2 regions of the Streptomyces sp. NPDC033178 genome follow, and region 1 is predicted to be linked to the other one. Evidence: riboswitches for the same ligand, from Rfam matches in the RefSeq annotation. Region 1 holds a riboswitch; the other holds the start of a gene.
The links. A riboswitch is a leader RNA that binds a small molecule or an ion and turns the genes downstream of it on or off. The one in region 1 is predicted to bind cyclic di-AMP.

Region 1 (3,402 bases):
GGGGATTGCGCATGCTTCCGGTGGAGTTCGCCCCTTCGGGGAAGGTCCGTACGGACTAGCAGACGGGTCGACGGAACATGAGACTCCGTCAAGTTTGTGATCTTCACGTTATCCGCGCTGCATCGACTTGTGACAAGAGTTCGACTGCCTATACGTTCACCCATCAATGCGGCCGGTCCCACCTGCCGCAGCAGTCACAAGCACAGTCATCGGGCTGTGCGTTGTGCGCAGTCCCTGCTGTCACGCGAAAGGCAACCGCATGCTCTCCGGGAACGGTCGTCACCGTCGCCCCCGTCAGGCTCCGGCTCTCCTCGTCGCGGCGGGCGTGACCGGGTCGGCCATCGCGATCCCTCTGCTCGGTGCGACCGGCGCGAGCGCCGCAAGCGGCACCACCTGGGACGCGGTCGCGGAGTGCGAGAGCGGCGGCTCCTGGAGTGCGAACTCCGGCAACGGGTACTACGGCGGCCTCCAGATGACCCAGGAGACCTGGGAGGACCACGGCGGCCTCGACTACGCGCCGAGCGCCGACCAGGCCAGCCGTTCGCAGCAGATAGCCGTCGCCGAGAAGATCCTCGCGGCCCAGGGCACGAGCGCCTGGGCCACCTGCGGTCTCGTCGCGGGTCTGACCCAGAACTCCGACTCGGCCGACGTCGACACGGGAGTCGCGGACGACACTCCCACTCCGTTGTCCGGCTTGGGCATGGAGGACGGCACCAACGGGACGAAGTCCGACACGTCCGGTTCATCCGACTCGTCCACTGACAGTGGCGACAGCGCGGACTCACAGAATTCCGACAGCCCCTCCACGGGTGCCACCGCAAAGAGTGACGACTCGGACAAGTCGTCCCAGAACGGGGAGGCTTCGGCCGAGGCGAGTGAGGGTGCCGGGTCGGAGGACACCGGCTCCGGCCGCCACCGCGGTGGCAGTGCCGACGAAGGTGCCGCCGACTCCCGTACCGACGACTCCGCCGGCCGGCACGCCTCGCGCAGCGACAGCGAGTCGCGCGTCGCCGCCGAGGGCTCGTACGCCGTGCGTTCCGGGGACAGTCTCTGGGGGATCGCCGACTCCCTTGGCGTCAAGGGCGGATGGCGGGCGCTCTACGCCGAGAACAAGGAAGCCGTCGGCGACGACCCGGACTTCATCATCCCCGGTCAGAGCCTCGACGTGGAGGGCCTGCAGACGGCGGACAAGTAGCGGTCCGCGCGGTGTGCCATGTGGTCATCAAGGCGTCGAATCGGGCGAAAAACAGCGGTAGTTCGCGTTGAATGTCCGATTTGGTGAAAGTGAGACATGGATCTCAAGACCCTGATCGTCTTTGAAATTCGGCGGATCGCGTGTCTACGGTCGTGACCGCTCGCCACTGGTGAGCCCCGATGGTCGCAACGCCGAATCCTGCCAGCGGCCGTACGGGAACAGTCGTCGCGTCAAGCGCCGTAGGCAGGAGCGGGGGACCCAAGGTAAGTGCCGGACCCGGTCGTTGAGGCCAGGTACGGCTTGGGGTTAAGCCGCGTGACAGCAGTCGCGCGGCCGGGCAACTCACTCGGCCCGAACCCGACAGCTCACCTCGCAGGCGTCGGTGAGGGGATCACTTCATGCTGCTTTCCGGCAAGGGCAAGCACCGCCGCCCGTCCAAGGCCACCCGCATTGCCACGCTGGCCGGTGTCACCACCGCCGCCGTCGCCGTCCCGCTGATGGGCGCCACGGGAGCCTCCGCCGCCACCGCTTCCGAGTGGGACGCCGTCGCCCAGTGCGAGTCCGGCGGCAACTGGTCGATCAACACCGGCAACGGCTACTACGGCGGCCTGCAGTTCTCGGCCTCCACCTGGGCCGCGTACGGCGGCACGGCGTACGCCTCCACCGCCAACCAGGCCTCCAAGTCCCAGCAGATAGCCGTCGCCGAGAAGGTCCTCGCGGGCCAGGGCAAGGGTGCCTGGCCGAGCTGTGGCGTGGGCCTGTCCGGCGCCTCGACCGGTGGCGCCACGACTCCCTCGGACTCGGGCAACTCCGGCCAGGGCGCCTCGCAGTCGCAGCCGCAGCAGAGCACCAAGTCCTCCGAGGAGCGCGCCTCGCGTTCCCAGGAGCGCTCGACGGCGAAGAAGACCGTCGAGACCCCGACCGGCAAGAAGGTCGAGAAGGGCGACGGTGAGTACAAGGTCGTCAAGGGTGACACCCTCAGCGAGATCGCCGAGAAGAAGAACGTCAAGGGCGGCTGGGAGAAGCTGTACAAGCTGAACGACGACATCGTCGACGACGCCGACTTCATCTTCCCGGGCCAGCAGCTGCACCTCAGCTGACACCCGTCGGCCGCGACCCCCACTTCGATCGTCCGGACGTCATGTCACCTCACGTGACGGCCGAGGCCCTGGCCGCTCAGCCTCGGCCGGATCTCCGGTCCATATTCGAATCGCGGCTGAACCACAGTGCCCTCACATCCGTGTCCCCCATAGTGGAGGCCTCGTGAGGGCCACCCCCGTCCCCCACGGGCTCCCCGCTCCGGTGCGTGTTCCCCCGTACGCACCGGGGCGGGGCTTTTCGTTCCCGCGCTTCCCTCTTCGGCGTTCCCACGCTTCCCTCTCGCTTTGTTCCGTTCGGAAACAATTTACTCTCGGTTCTGTCCAGGAGGCGGTCGAGGGCTGGCCGAACCCCGGCAGCCGGTTAGGCTCATGCCGCGGGGCCACCACAGGTCCGCACCCAACCGGGCCTTCGGCCCGGAACAGCTTGCGTCACATCCCAGAAGGAGATGCTCGTGCCGTCCATCGACGTCGTCGTAGCCCGGGAAATCCTGGACTCCCGAGGCAACCCCACGGTCGAGGTCGAGGTCGGCCTCGACGACGGCAGCACGGGTCGTGCCGCCGTTCCGTCCGGCGCCTCCACCGGTGCCTTCGAGGCTGTTGAGCTCCGTGACGGAGACCCCAACCGCTACCTCGGCAAGGGTGTCGAGAAGGCCGTCCTCGCCGTCATCGAGCAGCTCGGCCCGGAGCTCGTCGGCTACGACGCCACCGAGCAGCGCCTCATCGACCAGGCCATGATCGACCTGGACGCCACCGACAACAAGGGCTCGCTCGGCGCCAACGCCATCCTCGGCGTCTCGCTCGCCGTCGCCCACGCCGCGTCCGAGGCGTCCGACCTCCCCCTCTTCCGCTACCTGGGCGGACCGAACGCGCACCTGCTGCCGGTCCCGATGATGAACATCCTCAACGGTGGGTCGCACGCCGACTCCAACGTCGACATCCAGGAGTTCATGATCGCCCCGATCGGCGCGGAGTCCTTCTCCGAGGCCGTGCGCTGGGGCGCCGAGGTCTACCACACCCTCAAGAAGGTCCTGAAGAGCCGCGGCCTGTCCACCGGCCTCGGCGACGAGGGCGGCTTCGCCCCGAACCTCGGCTCCAACCGCGAGGCCC
Region 2 (3,402 bases), on a different contig from region 1:
GAGCTCGCCACGATGGAATTCCACCCGCAGCCCCAGGCCGGCGAGGCCAGGCCCTGGGCCTTCCCGGCCCCCGAGCGAGGCGCGCTCGACAACGGCCTGACCCTGCTGCGCTGCCACCGCCCCGGCCAGCAGGTCGTCGCCGTCGAAATCCTCCTGGCGGCCCCGCTGGAGGCCGAGCCGCAGGGTCTGGACGGCATTGCCACGATCATGGCGCGTGCCTTCACCGAGGGAACCGACAAGCACTCCGCCGAGGAGTTCGCCGCCGAGCTGGAGCGCTGCGGCGCCACCCTCGACGCGCACGCCGACCACCCCGGCGTACGGATCAGCCTCGAAGTCCCCGTCTCCCGGCTCCCCAAGGCGCTCGGTCTGCTCGCCGACGCCCTCAGGGCACCCGCCTTCGAGGACAGCGAGATCGAGCGGCTGGTGCGCAACCGGCTCGACGAGATCCCGCACGAGACCGCCAATCCGGCCCGCCGCGCCGCCAAGGAGCTCTCCAGGCAGCTCTTCCCGGCGACCTCGCGCATGTCGCGGCCGCGCCAGGGCACCGAGGAGACGGTCACCGCGATCGACTCGGCGGGCGTCCGCGCCTTCTACGAGAAGCACGTCCGCCCCGCCACCGCGACCGCCGTGGTGGTCGGCGACCTCACCGGCGTCGACCTCGACGCGCTGCTCGGGGACACGCTCGGCGCCTGGACGGGATCGCAGGCCGATGCCCGCCCCATTCCGCCGGTGACCGCCGACGACACCGGCCGCGTGATCATCGTCGACCGTCCCGGAGCCGTCCAGACGCAGCTGCTCATCGGCCGCGTCGGCGCCGACCGGCACGACCGCGTGTGGCCCGCCCAGGTGCTCGGCACGTACTGCCTCGGCGGCACCCTCACCTCGCGCCTGGACCGCGTTCTGCGTGAGGAAAAGGGATACACCTACGGTGTGCGGGCGTTCGGCCAGGTGCTGCGCTCCGCGCCGGACGGGACGGGCGCCGCGATGCTCGCCATCAGCGGCTCCGTGGACACCCCGAACACCGGCCCGGCGCTCGACGACCTCTGGAAGGTGCTGCGCACCCTCGCGGCCGAGGGCCTCACCGACGCCGAGCGCGACATCGCCGTGCAGAACCTCGTGGGTGTGGCGCCGCTGAAGTACGAGACGGCCGCCGCCGTCGCGGGCACCCTCGCCGACCAGGTCGAGCAGTACCTGCCGGACGACTTCCAGGCGACGTTGTACCAACAGCTCGCCGCGACGGGCACCGTGGAGGCCACCGCGGCCGCCGTGAGCGCCTTCCCGGTGGACCGTCTGGTGACCGTCCTCGTCGGTGACGCCTCGCAGATCGAGGAGCCGGTCCGAGCCCTCGGAATCGGCGAAGTCAGCGTCGTGACAGCGGAGTAGAACGCGGAGTGGAACAGCGCCACTCCGTGGGAGAACCCAGGTGACTGAAGAGTCGCCTGGGTTCTCCTTTTGCCCGGACTTCGGCCCCGACCAGTGAGTTGTCCGTATTGGTAGGGAGGTTGCCTGTCTGCCCTGTGGCATGCGCTACAAAACCCTTGATCCGTTTGTTGATTGAAAGACGCCCCGCTTAGCGTCGGTCCGGCTGTTCGTCAGGCAGTGCGCCGCGCCCGCGGCACCGGACAGTCATCGCCGAGTCCCCGTACGGCGCGAGCCAGGGGAGCCGGGGACCCATATGTAGTCCCTGGGGTGAATCGGACGCCCTTCCCGAAGGGGGTCCGTAGGAGACCTTCCTGCTCCGAACCCGTCAGCTAACCCGGTAGGCGAGAAGGAAGGAAAGGACCAGCCACTTCATGGCGTTCACTCGCGCCGCCGGGAAGCACCGTCGTCCCAGCCGTATGAAGCGCACGACCAACCGGACCGTCGGCGTCGCCGCACTCGCCACCACCGGTGTCGTCGGCACCCTGGCTGCTCCCGCACTCGCCGCCGAGAGCCCGGCCGAGCAGACCCTGACCCAGGCGATCACCATCGGCGACTCGGTCGCCGACCAGATCGACGCCCAGGCCGCCGCCCAGCAGCAGGCCGCCGACGAGACCGCCGCCCGCGAGAAGGCCGAGGCCGCCGCCAAGGAGCGCGCCAAGGAAGCCGCGGAGAAGGCCAAGAAGGAGCGCGAGGTCAAGGCCCGAGCCGCCCGCGCGGCCGAGCGCGAGCGGCTGCTGAAGTCGTACACCGCGCCCATCTCCGGCTCGTACGTCTCCACCGGCTACAAGGCCGGTGGCGCCGTCTGGTCCTCCGGCAGCCACACCGGCATCGACTTCCACGCCGCCAGCGGCACCGCCGTGCACGCGGTGGGCGCCGGCACCGTCGTGGAGGCCGGCTGGGGCGGCTCGTACGGCAACGAGGTCGTCATCAAGATGAACGACGGCACCTACACGCAGTACGGGCACATGTCGTCCCTCGGTGTCTCGGTCGGCCAGACGGTCACCCCGGGCCAGCAGATAGGCCTCTCCGGGGCGACCGGCAACGTCACCGGTGCGCACCTGCACTTCGAGGCGCGGACGAGCGCGGAGTACGGTTCGGACATCGACCCGCTCGGATACCTGCGCCAGCACGGCGTGAACGTCTGACGGCTGGCGACAGCCCTCCCACGCGACGCCCTCCCGCGCGGACAGCCGCTCCACGCGGGAGCTCTCCCGCGCAGACACCTCTCCCGAAGGCCCCGGCTCACCGAGCCGGGGCCTTCGCGCGGTCCTGATCACTTCCTGATGGCTTCTCGACCACTTCCCGACCGACTTCGCACCGGACGACTGCCTGTTCAGAAGCGAGGTGTGTCCAAAAAATATCCACGGATTCCGGTCCGCCATCGGAATTTCCCGCTCTCTGCAATAGAGTCACCGAACAAGCGTCAATCGACCGCGTTTCGCGGGGGTTAAGGCGGAGGTCCGGTCATGCGTATTCCCGCGCACTCGGTATGCACGGCGATCCGTGACGACATCGTCGCGGGTGTCTACGAGCGCGGCGGCCGGCTCACCGAAGAACTGCTCGCGCGCCGGTACGGCGTCTCGCGGGTCCCCGTGCGGGAGGCTCTGCGCACGCTGGAGGCGGAGGGATTCGTCGTCACGCGCAGGCACGCGGGCGCGTGCGTCGCGGAACCCACCGAGCAGGAGGCCGCCGACCTCCTGGAGATGCGCATGCTGCTGGAGCCGCTGGGTGCCGCGCGCGCCGCCCAGCGCCGCACCGAGGCGCACCTCAAGGTGCTGCGCGGCCTGGTCAGGCTGGGCCAGGAGCGGGCCAGGAGGGGCAATAGCGAGGATCTGCGCTCGCTCGGCGGCTGGTTCCACGAGACGCTCGCACAGGCGTCTGGAAGCCCCGCGCTGACCTCCACGCTCGCCCAGTTGCGGCACAAGATCGCCTGGATGTATTCGGTCGAGGCGCCCGCCCACCCCGCCGAGTCCTGGGCCG

Region 2: it holds a riboswitch for cyclic di-AMP, as region 1 does, so the genes downstream of both, ACZ5VQ_RS40045 (M23 family metallopeptidase) here and ACZ5VQ_RS43895 (transglycosylase family protein) in region 1, are expected to answer to the same signal.

Annotation. Positions count from the first base shown of each region.
Region 1 is NZ_JBVIPT010000026.1:103,954-107,355, reverse strand. It holds gene ACZ5VQ_RS43905 (cytochrome P450 family protein) at 1-59, shown strand, start outside; gene ACZ5VQ_RS43900 (transglycosylase family protein) at 260-1,195, shown strand; cyclic di-AMP (ydaO/yuaA leader) riboswitch at 1,421-1,589, shown strand; gene ACZ5VQ_RS43895 (transglycosylase family protein) at 1,594-2,295, shown strand; gene eno (phosphopyruvate hydratase) at 2,748-3,402, shown strand, end outside.
Region 2 is NZ_JBVIPT010000021.1:124,172-127,573, forward strand. It holds gene ACZ5VQ_RS40040 (M16 family metallopeptidase) at 1-1,383, shown strand, start outside; cyclic di-AMP (ydaO/yuaA leader) riboswitch at 1,621-1,781, shown strand; gene ACZ5VQ_RS40045 (M23 family metallopeptidase) at 1,794-2,567, shown strand; gene ACZ5VQ_RS40050 (GntR family transcriptional regulator) at 2,889-3,402, shown strand, end outside.